DNA from 4 places in the Streptomyces sp. NBC_01320 genome. Region 1 is predicted to be linked to each of the others. Evidence: riboswitches for the same ligand, from Rfam matches in the RefSeq annotation. Region 1 holds a riboswitch; each other region holds the start of a gene.
The links. Region 1 has a riboswitch for cyclic di-AMP ahead of OG395_RS10370 (transglycosylase SLT domain-containing protein). Riboswitches for the same ligand answer to the same signal wherever they lie in the genome.

Region 1 (4,204 bases):
TGGGCACGAAGACGAACGGGAAGCCGGCACGTTCGGCCTGCTTACGGCCGACCCGGGCGTACTGGTAGCACGCGGCGGTGTCGAACCAGGCCGGATCGATGGTGCTGGCCCCGAGCGCCGCATTGGCGCGCGGGTAGTAGATGCCGTACATCTCGTCGGCGTCCACCGACGGGAGGACGGCTCCGAAGTTCTCGCGCTTGGGGGTGACCGCCATCCCGCCGTTGACCAGCGAGCCGCCACCGACACCGCGGCCCTGGTAGACGGTGATCCCGCTGAACTCCTCGGCGTCGAGGATCCCTGTGCTGCGGGTGACGTTCTTGTCGATGGGGAAGCCGAGGAAGTTGCTGAGGGGTTGCTTCGTCCTGGTGCGGAGCCAGTACGACCGACTGTCCGGGGATGTCGTGTTGGCGAAGATCTTGCCGTCCGGGCCGGGGGTGTCCCAGGCCATGCCCATTTCGATCATGTGCACGTCGACGCCTGCCTGGGCGAGACGCAGTGCGGCGACGGAGCCGCCGTATCCGGACCCGATCACCAGGGCCGGGACATGGGCCCCGGAGCCGATCGGAGCGGCCGCGGAGCCGACCCCGGCCTGGGCCGGGGTGGTGTGACCCGCGAGGGCCGCGACTCCTAAAATAGAACCAGTTCCCGTGATGAATCTTCGACGTGAAACGCCCTTGGGGCCTGCATCATGCATGGTGGAGTCACTCATGTGACACGCCTCACTCTCTTCAGAGTGAAACTGGTTCTACTGCTGTTTGCGTGTCAAGTCACTACATACCTGCGGGTAATATGCACCCGATCGAGGCGCCCGGACACGCAACGTCACGCATCAGGCGGGCCGGCCCCGGTGGCGCTCGGTCCTCCTCGGCGAACGCGCGCCTGCGCGAGCAGAGCGGTGCGGTAATCCCGGTGCCTCTTCGACAAGCGGTCTCGTCGCCCGTCTGGACGACGAGCCGGCCGGGTGGTGCGCGATCGAGCCCCGCACGCCCTACCCCCGCCTTTTCCCGCCCGCGCCTCCTGGACCGGACGGCAGGAGGACAGGACCGGCGACAGCGCCTGGGCAGTGACCTGCTCCGTCACTCGCAAGGGCTTCCGCCTGATCGGCATCACGTACGCGCCCGCACGCGCCACGGTCGATTTCGCGCGTGATCGCGGAGCTCGCGCGGTCGAGGCCCAACCGATGATCACACGGCCGGCAGTGCGCATCCCCTGGGGGCGAGCTCCATGTCGGCAGCCGTGACGTTTTTCGCCGACGCAGGGTTCGCCGAGGTCAGCAGGCCCACACTCAGGCGGGCCGTCATGCGGATCGACTTCTGAATCGTCTCCCGTGCGCGACACCGACGGGAACGGGTGGCGAAGCCCCATCGGACCTTCGCCACCCGTCATTCCCGAATCAACGCAACCGGGGGTCAGTAGGCCCCGAACACGTTGTCGATCGAGCCGTACTTGGCGGCGGCGTAGTTGCACGCGGCCGTGATGTTGGCGACCGGGTCGTAGGGGTCCATCGACGTACCGGGCACGTGGTAGGCCCGGAAGGTGGGGTCGATGACCTGCAGGAGACCCTTGGACGGCGTGCCCTTGGCTGCGTTCGAGTCCCAGTTGTTGATGGCCCGGGGGTTGCCCGAGGACTCGCGCATGATGTTGCGGTGGATCCCGTCGTAGCTGCCGGGGATACCGTGCTTGGCCATGACGGCCAGCGATTCCTTGATCCAGCCGTCGAGGTCGTTCGTGTACGTCGCGGGCTTGGGGGTGACAGCAGCGGCGGTGCTCGCAGCCGTCGTGGACTCGACAGCCGCGGGCGCGGCCTCGGCGCCGATGGTGAGCTTCTGGCCCGGGTGAATCACGCCGGGGTCGGCTCCGATGACCGCTCGATTGTCCTTGTACAGCTGCTGCCAACCGCCGCTCACGGACTGGCTCAGGGCGATCTTGTAAAGGGTGTCACCGGCTATCACGGAATAGGTGGAGGGCGTAGCCGCCCGCACGGCAGTCGACTTGGCGGGGGCGGCAGCGGGCGCCACCGTCTTGGCGGCGGCGGTGACAGGCTGCGCCGGAGCTGCCGAGGCAACGGTCGCCCCGATCATCGGAAGAGCCAGAGCGGCTCCGCCCGTGCTCACGGCAATGATTCCGCGAGTCAGCGAACCGGACTTACGACGACGGTGGTTACCCATTGCGGGCATGGCGCATTCCTCTCCGTCGCCTACGAGGTGAGCTGTCGGGTTGAGGCTGGAGTTGCCTGGCCGTATGGGAATACGACTTCACCCCTAGCCGTTCCGGATACCGGATCGGCGGCTTGCCTGGGTCCCCCGCTCCTGCCGTACATGAGTGGTCGGGTTCCCGGACGGCGGCAGGATTCGGCGTTCCATCCGGATTGACGGTGACCGTAGGCGAGAAACTCCGACCTGAACAAGCCCCCATTTCTCGATCACAATTCATTTACAAGATCGAGTCATGGAATTTCCCCCAATCCACCCCTGCCCACGAAGCCAATTTTCTTGGCGCAGCAGGGAACCGGGCGGCACGCCGCTGCGTCCGCGCGCCCGAAAGGTGACTCTCACCACTCAGTCCGAAAAGGGCGATTTGCCCGGCGCGTAAAGCCTCGACTCGTGAGGGTTGCGCATGCATCAGACAGTCGAGCAGCTTCCCCTAATCGCCAAAATTGCGACATTAGGCAGATATTGGCGTCGGCGGGCAGGCCCTCCGGCCTCCGGCTCGTCGGGAAGGGCGTCCCCGGGGAGACGGAAGGGAGCAGCCGCGCGTCACGCGTCTGCTCCGACTGCGGCGCACGAGTGGCCGCCCACCCCGGCCAGGTCGCGCAGGTTCACGCGAACGACACCAGGGCGGTCGCACGAGGTGCCGTACGCCTTCGGCATGGCCATGATGGTGCGGAAGAACGCCCTGCCCGCCCACCGGGACCGTCCGGCAGCACGAAAGAAGTGATGGCGATGGAGCTGTTCCCGCCCATGCCGCTCGCCGAGTGGCGTGACACCAAAGAGACGCTCCACCGCTTCGCGCAGGTCGTCGGAAAGATCCGCCTCGCGGCCAGTGTCCGGCGCAATCACTGGTGGAACGTTCCGTTTCACCTCACTGGCCGCGGTATCACCACCCGCCCCATGGGGCAGATCGACGGCAACCCGATTTTCACGGTGGACTTCGACTTCGTCGACCATCGCCTCGTCATCACAAGACTGGACGGCGTGACGGTCTCGTTCCCGCTTTCGGGCCAGTCCGTGGCGTCCTTCCACGAGAAGGTCATGGCCGCCCTGGAAGCGCTGGGTATCGAGGTGGATATCAACGTGCCCAAGCCATTCGATCTGCCTGACGCCGACCGGCCGTTCGCCGAGGACACTCAGCACGCGGCATACGATCCCGAACACGCCAACCGGTATTGGCAGGTTCTCAGTCAAGTGGCGCTGGTACTGGAGGAATTCGCGGCGCGGTTTTCGGGGAAAGTCAGTCCCGTGCACCATTTCTGGCACACCTTCGATATCGCCCACACCCGCTTTTCGGAGCGTCAGATCGACCAGCCCCAGCGGATCGACCCGGTGACGCGGGAGGCCTACTCCCGGGAAGTGATCAGCTTCGGTTTCTGGTTCGGTGACGACAAGTTCGCCGCGCCCGCGTTCTACTCGTACACCGCTCCCGAACCGGCGCGGCTGGCGGAGGAACCGCTCACTCCGGTGTCGGCGCAATGGGTGGATCGTGGCGGCAGCCACCTGGCGGTGCTGCCGTACGACGCGGCCCGCACCGAGAGCGATCCCCGTGCGGCCGTACTCGCCTTCTACGAAAGCGCCTATCAGGCCGGAGCGGGGCGCGCCGGCTGGGACATCGACCGTCTCGCCTGTCCCGGCGGGATGACCGATCCGTGTCTGAGGACCCGTATGTCCGCCGGTGGATGAGGAGCGCGGTTCAGTGCAGCTGCCGCTCCCAGTCCGCGGGGACCTTGCCCTGGGGACCCGGGGTCGGCTGGTCGACCGGGTGCGAGGTGGGCGGCAGCAGCTCCAATCCCTCGTAATATTCCTCGGTCTCGATGTTCCAGAGCCAGTTCTCCCCCGGCTCGAAGCTGGCCAGGAAGGGATGTCCTGCCTCGCGTGCGTGCTTCGTACCGTGCTGCGAGGGGGAGGAATCGCAGCAGCCGATGTGGCCGCACGCGGCGCAGCGGCGCAGGTGCATCCACCATCCCGGTCCGTCGCCCGCCAAGCAGTCC
Region 2 (4,204 bases), 3.7 Mb from region 1:
CGGGCGGCGGTGTCCTGGAGCTCGTTCTCGTAGGTGTCACGGGAGACGAGGTTGTAGTGCGGTTGCAGGGCGACGTAACGGGCCAGCCCCTCGCGCTCGGAGAAGTCCAGGGACGCCTGGAGCCGCTCCGGGCTGATGTTGGAGGCGGCGATGGCGCGCACCTTGCCGTCCTTCACCAACTGGTCGAGAGCGGTGATGATCTCCTCGACCGGGACGGTCTCGTCGTCGAAGTGCGTGTAGTAGAGATCGATGTGGTCGGTGCCGAGGCGGCGCAGCGACTGCTCGGCCGCAGCCTTGATGGTGGTCGCGGAGAGGCCCTTGTACGCGGGATGGGCGCCGACCTTCGTCGCGACGACGATATCGGAGCGGTCGGAGCGTGCGGCGAGCCATTTGCCGATGACGATCTCCGACTCGCCGCCCTCGTTGCCCGGGACCCAGGCGGAATACGCGTCGGCGGTGTCGATGAAATTGCCGCCCGCCGCGGCATACGCGTCGAGGACGGCGAACGACTGCGCCTCGTCGGCGGTCCAGCCGAAGACGTTGCCGCCGAGGGCGAGCGGGAAGACCTGAAGGTCGGAAGAGCCGAGCCTGCGGAGAGAAGTCATAAGTGGATCAACGAAATCCACCGGTGCCGCTATTCCATGCATGGCGCAGGGGAAAGCCGTGGACAAACGGACCGGCAGCCCTGACGTCGGGGGTGAGCGTCAGGGCTGCCGGGGATCGGTGGCGGGCCGGTGGGACGGCTCGCGTTCCTCGGGTCAGGGTGTGAGGCCCTTGTCGCGCAGCCAGGTCATCGGGTCGATGCCCGTGCCGCTCGAGGTGTGGACCTCCAGGTGGAGGTGAGGGCCCGTCACATTTCCGGTGGCGCCGACGCGGCCGATGGTGTCACCGGTGGTGACCTTCTGGCCGACGCTGACGTTGATCGACGACTGGTGACAGAACCACAGCTCCGTACCGTCCTCGAGCTCCAGGACCGTGCGGTAGCCGTAGGAGCCGGACCAGCCCGCCGACTTGATGGTGCCGGTGTGGATGGCCTTGATCGGGGTGCCGGTCGGCGCCGCGAAGTCGAGACCGGTGTGGTAGCCGGAGGACCACATCGAACCGGCCTGGCCGAAGGTCGAGGTGATCGTGTACGAGGAAGTGGGGATGGCGTAGCTGGCGGCCAGTTTGGCGAGCCGCTCGGCCTCGGCCTTCGCCTTCGCCTCCTCCTCCGCCTTCTTCTTCTCGGCCTCGACCTTGGCCGCCGCTGCGTCCTGCTTCTGCTTCGCCTCGGCTGCCGCCTTCTCCGCGGCGGCCTTCTCCTCGGCCGCCTTGGCCTCCGCGTCGGCGGCGTTCTGCTGCTGCTCGGCCTGCTGGAGAATGCGGGCACGGAGCGCCTCGCCGGCGTCCGTGGCGCCCTGCGCGGCCTCGGCGGTGGTGATGCCCGCGCTGGTCAGCGGTGCGGCGGCGGTCTTGGCCTGGGCCTGGTCGGTGGCGGACTCGTCGGAGAACAGCGCGCCCACACCGGGGAGGGAGCCGGCGTCGGGGAGATTGTTCGCGATGGAATCGGGAAGGGAGATGGAGACCGGCGGCTTGCTCTGCGCGGTGGCCATGCCGCCCGCACCGACGGCCGCGATGACGCCGACACCGAGAACCGTGGAGCTACGCGCGAGCCCGTTGCGCTGCTTGGCGACGCGGTGCCTGCCGCGTACGGGGCGGACGGACTCCTCGGTGGGGTTCCATTCCTCCCAGGCCCGGTCGGTCTCTCCGAGGCCTTCGGTCCCGAACTCGGTGGTGAACTCGGTGTCCGCCCCGGATCCGTACTCAGTGGTGAAGTCGGAGCCGAACCGGGAAGGGGCTTCGGGGGCAGGCTTGTTGGACGCCACGGGGGCGCACTCCTTTCCTTCCTTCTCGCCTACCGGGTTAGCTGACGGGTTCGGAGCAGGAAGGTCTCCTACGGATTCCTCTGCCTCTCACGAGACACAGGTGTCCGATTCACCCCATGTAGGTGGTTCCCCGGTTCCCTTGCGGAATTCGGCGCTCGCGCACGGGTGCCGCCACTGACGACGGCTGGGACGACCGCGCTGCGTTATCGAACGTTAATAGACACACGGGTCCTATTCCAAGCCGTTCCTACTGATCGCTGACGACCTTGGCCTGGACTTTACGGGACACAACCGGGTGGAATCGGGCGAGTTGACCCGGACTCAGTCACTACCGTTTTTCTGACGTTGCGTCAAACGTTATGCGGAGTGACACTCTTCGATTACGCACGGTGGCATCGCCCTCGTGTGCTCACCGCGGTCGCGTCTCATTACTGCCCGCGCCCCACGATCTTCACGGTCCTGCGTCGTCCCGGCTGCCCCTCCGCGGGCCGTGCGACCGCGACCAGCGCCAGGTCGTCGGTGGACTTGCCGCCCGTGTGCAGCCGTACGTCATCGGTCAGTGCGGACAGCAGCTCCTCGGGCCCGGAGAAGAGCCGTCCGCGCAGCCGGGCCGCCGGATCGTAGAAGATCCCCTGCTTGTCCCGAGCCTCGGAGAGGCCGTCGGTGTAGACGAGCAGCGTCGTCCCGGCGGCCAGACTCCAGACGTCGGCCAGGTCCGGCCACACCCCCAGCCCCATGCCGAGCGGCAGCGCGGGCACGCTCGGCACCAGCACCTCCACCCCGCCGTCGGCGTGGAGCAGCAGCGGCTCGGGATGGCCGCGGTTGACGATCCGTACCTCGGCAGCGTCGTGCGGGATCTCGGCGAGTGCGGCGGTGACGAACCCCTCGACCGGATCGATCCCGCCGCGCCGCTCCCCCTCCCGCGCCAGCGCCCGCTCCAGCCGCTGCGCCACGTCCTCCAGCGAAGCCTCCTGCTCGGCGGCCTCCCGGAACGCGCCGATGATCACGGCCACCGCCTCGACCGCGTCGAGTCCCTTGCCCCGCACGTCCCCGACCACCAGCCGCAGGCCGTGCGGGCTGTCCACCACGGCGAACAGGTCGCCGCCGACGAACTCGTCCGCCTGCGCCGCCTCGTACCGCGCGGCGACCTGCAGCCCGCCGATCCAGTCGTTCGGCTTCGGCAGCACGGCCCTCATGGCGGTCTCCGCGATGACCCGCGCCGAAGCGAGCTGCTCAGTGCTTCGCTGTACGACTCCGTTGATGAAGAAGGCGAGGATCGAGGCGGTGAGCACGGTGATGACCTCGAGGGACGGCACGACCTGCAGCAGCGCGCCGCTCTCGCTCCGCAGGACGAGGATCGAGAGCAGCGAGGCGACGCCGATACGGACGGTGCCCGCCCGTGAGAAGAACGGTGCGGCGGCCAGCGGGGCCGCCACGAACAGCGGCACGGCGGTGAACGGCGGCGGGGTGAGGATGTCGAACACGAGCCCGACGGCGATCAGCAGCGCCGGCAGCGCGCCGACGAACCGCCGGGAAGGTCTGCCGCCCCCGCCCCGCGCCCCGCGCAGCTTCTCCGCCATCCCCACCTGTGGTCTCCTGCCCGGTACGCGCAGCGGTTCCTGCGGTCTCCTGCCCGATGCGCCCCGCGGTCTCCTGCCCGGTACGCGCCTGACTGCGGACGTGCCGCACCCCACTCCCCCAGGCTGGCCGGAGCGGCGCCGCGCGGCGACTCCGCGTCGGCCGAAGGGGGGACGGAAACACGAATCAGGCCCGGCATGCTTCGCACATGCCGGGCCTGATTCTTCAGTAGCGGGGACAGGATTTGAACCTGCGACCTCTGGGTTATGAGCCCAGCGAGCTACCGAGCTGCTCCACCCCGCGTCGGTAAACACAACTCTACGCCATCCGGGACGGACGGTTGACCATTTACTGATCCGCCTGTGCCCATCCGCTCCCATCCACTGCCCCAAGGCACCGAATTCGAGAAGCAGTTGCCGGCGAAGTGCCTTCTGCCGCAACGTATCTGCCGCACCCTCCGGGGCGGAGAAGCAGCCCGGCTCAGTTCGAGTCGGTGATGTGCGGGGCCCGCTTCGCGTCGACCGCCGGCTTCGCCGTGTTCGCACCGCGCTGGATTGCGTGGAGGATCGCCAGCCCCTGGCTGACCACGCCCGCCGCCATCTCGTTGACACCGTTGGTGCCGTTGAGCACGGTGAGGTCGGCCCCCGACATCCCGCGGGCGGCCGCGTCGGCCAGGGCCGGCAGGTTCTCCACGATCCGGTTGGCCGCGATCAGCTCCTGATTGCCGTCCCGGAGCGAGGCGGCACGCGCGGTATTGGCGT
Region 3 (4,204 bases), 7.1 Mb from region 1:
CTCGCCGACTGGGGACTGCCCGACGACACCGAGACAGCCGACACCATCCGGCTCATCGTCTCGGAACTCGTGACCAACGCCGTCCAGCACACCTTCGGTCAGTCGCCCACCTTCACCGTGGACCTCCGGCTGGAGCGGGAGGAGCAGCTGCACCTCGGGGTGACGGACAGTCACCCCCGCCGGCCCCAGCGCCTGCCCGCTGCCGTGCAGCAGGACAACGGCCGCGGCATGGTGATCATCCGCTGTCTGGCCAAGGAGTGCGGCGGTCGTCTCAGGGTGACGCCCACCAGCGAGGGGGGCAAGACCGTCTGGATCGCGCTCCCGTGGACCGTACCCGCCCAGACCTGACTGCCCGAGCGGGCGGCGCACGTCACTGGGCCGACGTCGCCCGCCCGAAGCCGCCGCGCAGCAGCGCGCACAGCGTCGCCGCCGCTCCGCTCGCGCGCTCGCCGTGGTGCACCACCGAGATCGTCCGCCGGAACGCCGCGGGTTCCAGCCGCCGCACGGACAGCGGAGTCGGCGACATCGCGGCGACCATCTCCGGTACCACCGCCATCCCGATCCCCGCGCTGACCAGGGCGCACACCAGGGCGTAGCCGGGCGACTCGCAGACCACCGCGGGCGTCGCCCCCACCTCGGCCAGGGCGTTCTCCACCCCGCGGCGGGGCGGATGGGCCGGTGCGCTGCTGATCAGCGGCCGGTCTGCCAGCTCCGTAACCGGCAGCCGTCCCGTGCCCTCAGACAGCACCTGGCCGACCGCAGTGATCAGCACCAGCTCCTCGACCAGCAGCGGCTCCACGCAGACCCCGGACGGCACCGGCGCCGCGGGCCCCGGCTCGTACGCATGGGTCAGCGCCAGATCGACCTTACCCGAGGCGACGGCGGCGATCCCCCCGGGCGGTTCGTAGTCCGTGACGGACAGCTCCACATCCGGGTGGGCGCGCCGGAACGCGCTCAGTACCGGCGGCAGCAGATGGATACCCGCCGTGGTGAACGTGCCGACCCGGAGGCGTCCGCCGGAGAGCCCGGCCAGTCGGCTCAGTTCGTGGCGCGCACGGTCCATCTCGTCGAGGACCCGCCGGGCGCGTACGACCAGCAGCTCGCCCGCGGCCGTCAGCCGGGCGCCACGGTGGTGGCGCACCAGCAGCGCGGCGCCCGCCTCCCGCTCCAGCTTGGCCAGCTGCTGGGAGAGTGCGGGCGCGGTGTAGCCGAGGCGGGCAGCGGCGCGCGTGATCGAACCGGCCTCGGCGACCGCCACCAGCGCCGCGAGCCGTGTCGGGTCGAACATTAAGCGTTCCTTTTGGCAGACCCAGAAGATTGCAAGTACATGCTGAAGGCTACGTCGGTCCATGGTGGACCCATGGACGGACAACTGATCGCCTTCATCGGGGTCGCCGCAGGGATGGTGGCGCTGCCGGGCGCGGACTTCACGGTGGTCGTACGGAACGCACTCGCCTCGCGTGCGGCCGGGGTGGCCACGGCGCTGGGGGTCGCCGGGGGACTGCTCATCCACACGGCGCTCGCCGTCGCCGGGCTCGCGGCGGTCCTGGTCACGGTGCCCGTCCTGTTCAGCACGGTCCAGCTGCTCGGCGGGGCGTACGTCCTCTATCTGGGAATCAGTGGCGTGCACGCGGCATGGCGCCGCACCAGGGATGCTGGCGTGGGCACGAGGGTGGACGGAGGGCCGACGGCGACCAGCGCGCGGCGCGCCCTGCGCCAGGGCTTTCTGACCAACGCTCTGAACCCCAAGGCGCCCGTGCTCTTCCTGAGCCTGCTGCCGCAATTCGTCCCTGACGGACAGCCGCCCCTCCCCAGGACCCTGCTGCTGGCCACCGTCGTCGTGCTGCTCGCGCTGATCTGGTTCCCGTCCGTGGCGCTCCTGGTGGACCGCCTGGGCCGGTGGCTGCGCCGGCCGCGTACCGCCCGCGCCATCGAGGGCGGCAGCGGCGCGGCGCTCACCGCGCTGGGGCTGGTCCTGGTGACCGGACCCCTGGTGTACTGAAGCACGTGGTGAATGGGGGAGCCGGAGGAGAATCGGAGGGATCAGCGAACTCGTCCGTACCAGACGCTTCTCGTCCAGATCTTCTCCAGCCGCACGACGGAACCGGTCTTCGGGGAGTGCCAGATCTTCCCCCTGCCGGCGTAGATGCCGACGTGGTAGACGCTGCGTCCCCAGTGGAAGAAGACCAGATCGCCACGTTTCCGCTTCGACGCCGAGACGTGACGGGTCTTGTTGTACTGCTGCTGGGCCGTGCGTGGGAGCCTCTTGCCCACCTTCTTGAACGCATACAGCGTCAGCCCGGAACAGTCGAAACGGTGGGGGCCGGTGCCCCCGTACCGGTACGGCGATCCCTTCTTCGACGCGGCGATCTTGAGCGCCTTGGTCGCACGCGTCGCGGCCTGGGCGTCGGTCACGACGCCGGGGACGATCATGGAGCCGCCGACGGCGGCGAGGGTCAGAACCGTGGCCGTACCGGCCCGGGCGATCAGAAACGGGACATGAACCTGCGCAGTCATGCGCAACCCTTCGTCAGCCGCCTGTGAAGGATGACCTGTCGGGTTCGGGCTGGCGAAGTTGCCCGGCCGCGCGGTGCGGCTTCACCCCGAGGGTCGACCGGATGCCGGTCGACCCGTTGTGCTCGGGTCCTCCACTCCTGCCGATCCACTTCTGTCGACCAGTCATCCGGGCGGCGGCAGGACTCGGCGTCCGCCCGGACCGCCTCGCCGTGGTGGCGGGGGCTTGTCGTCCCACGGATCTTGACTCACCGGCTGCCGGATTTCCGAAGCAAAACAGCGATATGCGAAGTTCGCCACTAATGGTCTGTTTGGTTGAGCGAGGGGTGATTTGGGTACTCGTCAGACCGTCTCGACCGGTCCCGTACCAGCGACGGAACGGCATATTTCGCTCACCGTCCACGTCGGCGGCGCAAGTCGAGTTGTCCCTCTCGCGGGGGATTCCTTGCGCCGGACGAGCGAGAAAATTCGATCAGCGTGCCGGGCGTGTCGCCTACGGAGAGATGATCAACTCATCGGGGCCGGGGGCACGGTGACCCGTCCGGCCCGCCGCTCCCCGTCCAACACGCGTAGGGCCCGTGCCAACGTCGCGGCGTGGATCTGTGCTTCACCCCGCTCGTGCATCATGGTGAGCGCGTCCCGCAGGGCGCCCGACCGCGAGGCGAGTGCCTGGGCCGCGCGCAGCGCGCCGTAGGTGTCGCTGCCGCGGGCGGGGTTGATCCGGCCCAGCTGGTCGAGCACTTCCAGGTAGCAGTCGATGAACTCGGCCTCGGCGCGCGTCAGTGCGGGCAGCGGTGGGAGGTGGGGTGGCTGCATCGGCGGTTCACCTCGCGCTGTTCGGCGGGAGCGACGTCCTGCGGTTCTCCAGGACGTGGTCCACCAGCCCGTACGCCTTGGCTCCGGCGGCGTCGAGGATGAGGTCGCGCTCGAAGTCGGCGGCGATCCGCTCGGCGCTGCGGCCGGTGTGGCGGGCCAGCATGCGGGTGAGCAGCTCACGGACGCGGACCAGTTCCCGCGCCTCGATCTCCAGATCGGACGGTTGGCCCTGAACCGGCTCCGGGAGCTCGGGCTGCTGGACGACGACCCTGGCCCCGGGCAGGGCGTGCCGTCGGCCGGGAGCGCCCGCGGCGAGCAGGACCGCCGCGCTGGAACCGGCCTGGCCGAGGCAGAACGTCTCCACCTCGCAGGTGAGGTAGTCCATCGTGTCGTAGATGGCGGACATGGCGCCGAACGAGCCGCCGGGGGAGTTGATGTAGAGGGAGATCGGCCGCTCGGGCGCGGCGTGCTCCAGATACATGAACTGCGCGATCAGGTCGTTGGCGGCGGTGTCGTTGACCGGGGTGCCGAGGAAGACGATGCGCTCGGCGAGCAGCTTGGAGTACGGGTCGAGGGTGCGGGTCCCTTCGGTCGTGCGCTCGGTGAACTCGGGCAGGACGTAACGGGCGGCAGGGCGGAACATGGCTGGCCTCTCCTCCGGTGTCTGTACGCGCCTGCGGGGGCATCCGTAAAAAAATGTACAGGACGTACAGAAGGTTATGATGGGGAGCACGCATCCTAGTGATCCACTAAAAGGCCGAGGTCAGAGCAATGCCGGTGAATTAGCGGAACCCTGCTGGTCAGGAGCTCACCGATGGTTGGTTTGGGTGGATTTCACCCTTGGTGACGCTGGGTAGTTCGTCACGTTCTGATG
Region 4 (4,204 bases), 1.9 Mb from region 1:
CGGAGCGGGGTGCGCGGGCGTCGCGACCCGGGGCACCGCCCGCGCGGCGCAGCCGGTGCACGGCGGTGGCCCGCTCGGCGTGCTGGGCGGCCAGCGCCCTGGCCCGTTCCGCGTCCCCACGCGCCACGGCGTCCACGATGGCTCCGTGCTCGGCCCAGGAATCGGCGGGGCGGGCCGGCTGCTCGACCGCGTACATCCAGGCGATCTTGTGCCGTAGCTGGGTGAGCAGCGCGATGAGCCCGGGGCTGGCGGACGCCTGGGCGAGCGTCTCGTGGAACCAGCCGCCCAGCGAGCGCAGATCCTCCCCCTCGCCCCGTCGTGCTCTCTCCTGACCCAGCCTGACCAGGCCGCGGAGCACCTTGAGGTGCGCCTCGGTGCGGCGTTGCGCGGCACGGGCCGCACCCAGCGGCTCCAGCAGCATCCGTACCTCCAGAAGGTCGGCGGCCTCCTGTTCGGTGGGCTCGGCGACACAGGCACCCGCATGTCGGCGAGTGACCACGAAGCCCTCGGACTCCAGGGTGCGCAGCGCTTCCCGCACCGGGACACGAGAGACCCCGTAACGACGCGCGAGCAGCTCCTCGGTGAGTCTGCTGCCGCGTTCGAAGACACCGGAGACGATGTCGTCGCGGATTGCTGTGCATACCGATTGCGCCGGAATGCGCATGTCCGAACCTCCGCCTTAATCCCCGCGAAACGCGGCCGATCGACGCCTGTTCTGTGACTCTATTGCAATGCGACTGCATTTCCGACGCCGGGCCGAGAACCATGAATATCTTTTGGACCGGGGCCGGTTCCGCGGGGCGGTTCGGCAGGGGCGGAAACGACGAAGGCCCCGGCGGAAAACCGGGGCCTTCGGGGTGGTGCGGAGGGAACGTCGGTCAGACGTTCACGCCATGGGCGCGCAGGTACGCCACGGGGTCCATGTCGGAGCCGTACGAAGGCGTGGTGCGGGCCTCGAAGTGGAGGTGCGGTCCGGTGGAGTTGCCGGTCGAGCCGGAGAGGCCGATCCGCTGGCCCGCACCGACGCTCTGGCCGACGGAGACGCCGATCGAGGAGAGGTGACCGTACTGGGTGTACGTGCCGTCCGTCATCCGCAGCACGATGTTGTTGCCGTATGCGCCGCCCCAGCCCGCCTCGACGACCGTGCCGGCGCCGACGGCGACGACGGAGCTGCCGGAGGCGGCATGGAAGTCGATGCCCGAGTGCCTGCCGGAGGACCAGAGGGAACCGCTCGACTTGTAGCCGGTGGTGACGTACGAACCGGCGACCGGGAGCCGGAAGGAGCCCAGGCGGGTGCGCTCGGCGGAACGGGCAGCGCGGGCCTTCGCGTCACGGGCCGCCTTGGCGCGGGCCTCGGCCTTGGCCTTCGCCGCCGCCTCGGCCTTCGCCTTGGCCTTGGCCTTCGCTGCCGCGGCAGCCTTCGCCTTCGCGGCGACGTCGGCCTGGCGCTTCTGCACGTCGGCCTGGGTGGCCACCTGGTCGGCGAGGGCACCCTCGATGGCGATGATCTGGGTCAGGCCGGTCTCACTGACGGAGGAGGCCTCGGCATCCGTGGCGAGGGCCGGAGAGGCCAGTCCGCCGATGACGCCGGTGGTCGCCAGCGTCGCGACTCCGGCGACGCGCGCGCTCCTGCGCTTCAGGCGGCTCGGGGCACGGTGCTTCCCGGTGGGGCGGGTGAACGCCATGAACTAGCTGGTCCTTTCCTTCCTTCTCGCCTACCGGGTTAGCTGACGGGTTCGGAGCAGGAAGGTCTCCTACGGATCCCCGGCCTCGCAGGAGGTCGCGGCATCCGATTCACCCCAGGGACTGTGTGGGTCCCCGGCTCCCCAGGCTCGCGCCTGACGGGGACTCGGCGATCACTGCCCGGCGCCACGGATGCGGCATACGAGTGACGGACAGTGGAGCCGACGCTAGGCGGGGGCACTTTCATTCACCAAACGGACAGGGTGTTTTGTAGCGCATCCCACAGGGCAAGCAAGACACTTTCATGTCAAATCAGACAAAAGGGAAGACTCTGACGAGAAGCGACTCGCCAGGGTCTCCCTTTGTCCCTCTTTGCGGGACTTTGACACATCAGCCGGTGACGACCGACACCTCTCCGATGCCCAACGTCCTGACCGGCTCCTCGATCTGCGCGGCGTCGCCGACGAGAATCGTGACCAGCCGGTCCACGGGGAAGGCGTTGACCACGGCTGCGGTCGCCTCGACCGTGCCGGTCTCGGCCAGGCGGGCGTACAACTGTGCCTGGTAGTCGTCCGGGAGGTGCTGCTCGACCTGGTCGGCGAGCGTGCCTGCGACGGAGGCAGCCGTCTCGAACTTCAGCGGGGCGACACCCACGAAGTTCTGCACAGCGGTCTCGCGCTCGGCGTCGGTCAGCCCCTCGGCCGCCAGCGTCCGCAGGACCTTCCACAGGTCGTCGAGCGCCGCTCCGGTGGACTCCGTGTCCACCGAGCCGCTGATCGCCAGCATCGCCGCGCCGGTCGCACCGGAGGCGGAGTCCGGGGCCGTCGAGCGCAGGACCTGCCCGAAGGCCCGGACACCGTAGGTGTACCCCTTCTCCTCGCGCAGCACCCGGTCCAACCGGGAGGTGAGCGTGCCGCCCAGGCAGTAGGTGCCGAGGACCTGGGCCGGCCACACGCTGTCGTGCCGGTCGGCGCCGATGCGGCCGATCAGAAGCTGCGTCTGCACAGCGCCCGGACGGTCGATGATCACCACGCGGCCGGTGTCGTCGGCGGTGATCGGCGGGACCGGACGGGGCTCCACAGTGTTCCCGGTCCAGTCGCCGACGGTGTCGGCGAGCAGTGCGTCCAGGTCGATACCGGTGAGATCACCGACGACGACGGCGGTCGCGGTGGACGGCCGGACATGGGCCTCGTAGAAGGCGCGCACGGCCGCGGAGTCGATCCGCTCCACCGTCTCCTCGGTGCCCTGGCGCGGGCGCGACATCCGCGACGTGGCCGGGAAGAGCTCCTTGGACAGCTGCTTGGCGGCACGCCGGGCCGGGTTGGCCTGCTCGTGCGGAATCTCGTCGAGCCGGTTGTTCACCAGTCGTTCAACCTCGCTGTCGGCGAACGCGGGCGCCCGCAGCGCCTCGGCGATCAGCCCGAGCGCCTTGGCCAGCCGAGAAGCCGGGACCTCCAGGGAGACTCGCATGCCGGGATGGTCGGCATGCGCGTCGAGGGTGGCGCCGCAACGCTCCAGCTCGGCGGCGAACTCCTCGGCGGAGTGCTTGTCCGTGCCCTCGGAAAGGGCCCGCGCCATGATCGTGGCCACGCCGTCGAGGCCCTCGGGCTCGGCGTCCAGCGGGGCGTCGAGGAAGATCTCGACCGCGACGACCTGCTGGCCGGGACGGTGGCAGCGCAGCACCGTCAGCCCGTTGGGCAGGGCGCCGCGCTCGGGCGCGGGAAAGGCCCAGGGCCTGGCCGTGCCGGGGGTCGGCTGCGGGTGGTACTCCATCGAAACTCCAGTCGCGGCAGCGTCGGTCACTTGTCCGCCCCTTCGTGCGCGTCGGTGTCGGTGTCCGTCTCGTCGGCTTCCGCGTCGGCGGATTCGGCCGCCTCGACCGGCTCGTAGACGAGCACCGCCCGGTTGTCGGGCCGCAGCTGGGCCCTGGCCGCCGCCTGGACCTCCTCCGCGGTGACGTCGAGGACCCGCTGGACGGCGGTCAGGGCGAGCTGCGGGTCGCCGAACAGCACGGCGAACCGGCAGAGTTCATCGGCGCGGCCCGCGACCGTACCGAGCCGGTCCAGCCACTCGCGCTCCAACTGTGCCTGAGCACGCTCCATTTCCTCGGGCGTGGGGCCCTCGGCGGCGAACCGGGCCAGCTCCTCGTCGACCGCGGCCTCGATCTGCGACACCTCGACACCGCCGGACGTCTTCACGTCCAGCCAGCCGAGCGAGGGCGCGCCGGCCAACCGCAGCAGCCCGAAACCTGCCGCAACGGCCGTGCGGTCGCGGCGGACCAGACGGTTGTGCAGCCGGGAGGACTCGCCGCCGCCGAGCACGGTCAGCGCGAGATCCGCGGCGTCGCACTCCCTGGTGCCGTCGTGCGGCAGCCGGTAGGCGGCCATCAGCGCCCGGGCCGGGACCTCCTCGTGCACCTCTTCGCGCAGCTGCTCGCCGATGATCTCGGGGAGCGTGCCGTCGCGCGGCGGCTGCTTGCCGTCGTGGGACGGGATGGAGCCGAAGTACTTCTCGATCCAGG

Region 2: it holds a riboswitch for cyclic di-AMP, as region 1 does, so the genes downstream of both, OG395_RS26820 (M23 family metallopeptidase) here and OG395_RS10370 (transglycosylase SLT domain-containing protein) in region 1, are expected to answer to the same signal.
Region 3: it holds a riboswitch for cyclic di-AMP, as region 1 does, so the genes downstream of both, OG395_RS42275 (C40 family peptidase) here and OG395_RS10370 (transglycosylase SLT domain-containing protein) in region 1, are expected to answer to the same signal.
Region 4: it holds a riboswitch for cyclic di-AMP, as region 1 does, so the genes downstream of both, OG395_RS18615 (M23 family metallopeptidase) here and OG395_RS10370 (transglycosylase SLT domain-containing protein) in region 1, are expected to answer to the same signal.

What each region holds. Positions count from the first base shown of each region.
Region 1 is NZ_CP108390.1:2,170,264-2,174,467, forward strand. It holds gene OG395_RS10365 (GMC oxidoreductase) at 1-709, opposite strand, end outside; gene OG395_RS10370 (transglycosylase SLT domain-containing protein) at 1,410-2,177, opposite strand; cyclic di-AMP (ydaO/yuaA leader) riboswitch at 2,180-2,367, opposite strand; gene OG395_RS10375 (DUF5996 family protein) at 2,943-3,896, shown strand; gene OG395_RS10380 (UBP-type zinc finger domain-containing protein) at 3,907-4,204, opposite strand, start outside.
Region 2 is NZ_CP108390.1:5,895,815-5,900,018, forward strand. It holds gene OG395_RS26815 (aldo/keto reductase) at 1-605, opposite strand, end outside; gene OG395_RS26820 (M23 family metallopeptidase) at 759-1,865, opposite strand; cyclic di-AMP (ydaO/yuaA leader) riboswitch at 1,877-2,029, opposite strand; gene OG395_RS26825 (PP2C family protein-serine/threonine phosphatase) at 2,294-3,445, opposite strand; tRNA gene OG395_RS26830 (tRNA-Met) at 3,673-3,746, opposite strand; gene OG395_RS26835 (SPFH domain-containing protein) at 3,924-4,204, opposite strand, start outside.
Region 3 is NZ_CP108390.1:9,279,266-9,283,469, forward strand. It holds gene OG395_RS42260 (ATP-binding protein) at 1-348, shown strand, start outside; gene OG395_RS42265 (LysR family transcriptional regulator) at 371-1,288, opposite strand; gene OG395_RS42270 (LysE family translocator) at 1,361-2,002, shown strand; gene OG395_RS42275 (C40 family peptidase) at 2,044-2,517, opposite strand; cyclic di-AMP (ydaO/yuaA leader) riboswitch at 2,521-2,684, opposite strand; gene OG395_RS42280 (hypothetical protein) at 3,022-3,330, opposite strand; gene OG395_RS42285 (ATP-dependent Clp protease proteolytic subunit) at 3,338-3,973, opposite strand.
Region 4 is NZ_CP108390.1:4,106,335-4,110,538, forward strand. It holds gene OG395_RS18610 (GntR family transcriptional regulator) at 1-664, opposite strand, end outside; gene OG395_RS18615 (M23 family metallopeptidase) at 879-1,685, opposite strand; cyclic di-AMP (ydaO/yuaA leader) riboswitch at 1,699-1,865, opposite strand; gene OG395_RS18620 (M16 family metallopeptidase) at 2,074-3,456, opposite strand; gene OG395_RS18625 (M16 family metallopeptidase) at 3,483-4,204, opposite strand, start outside.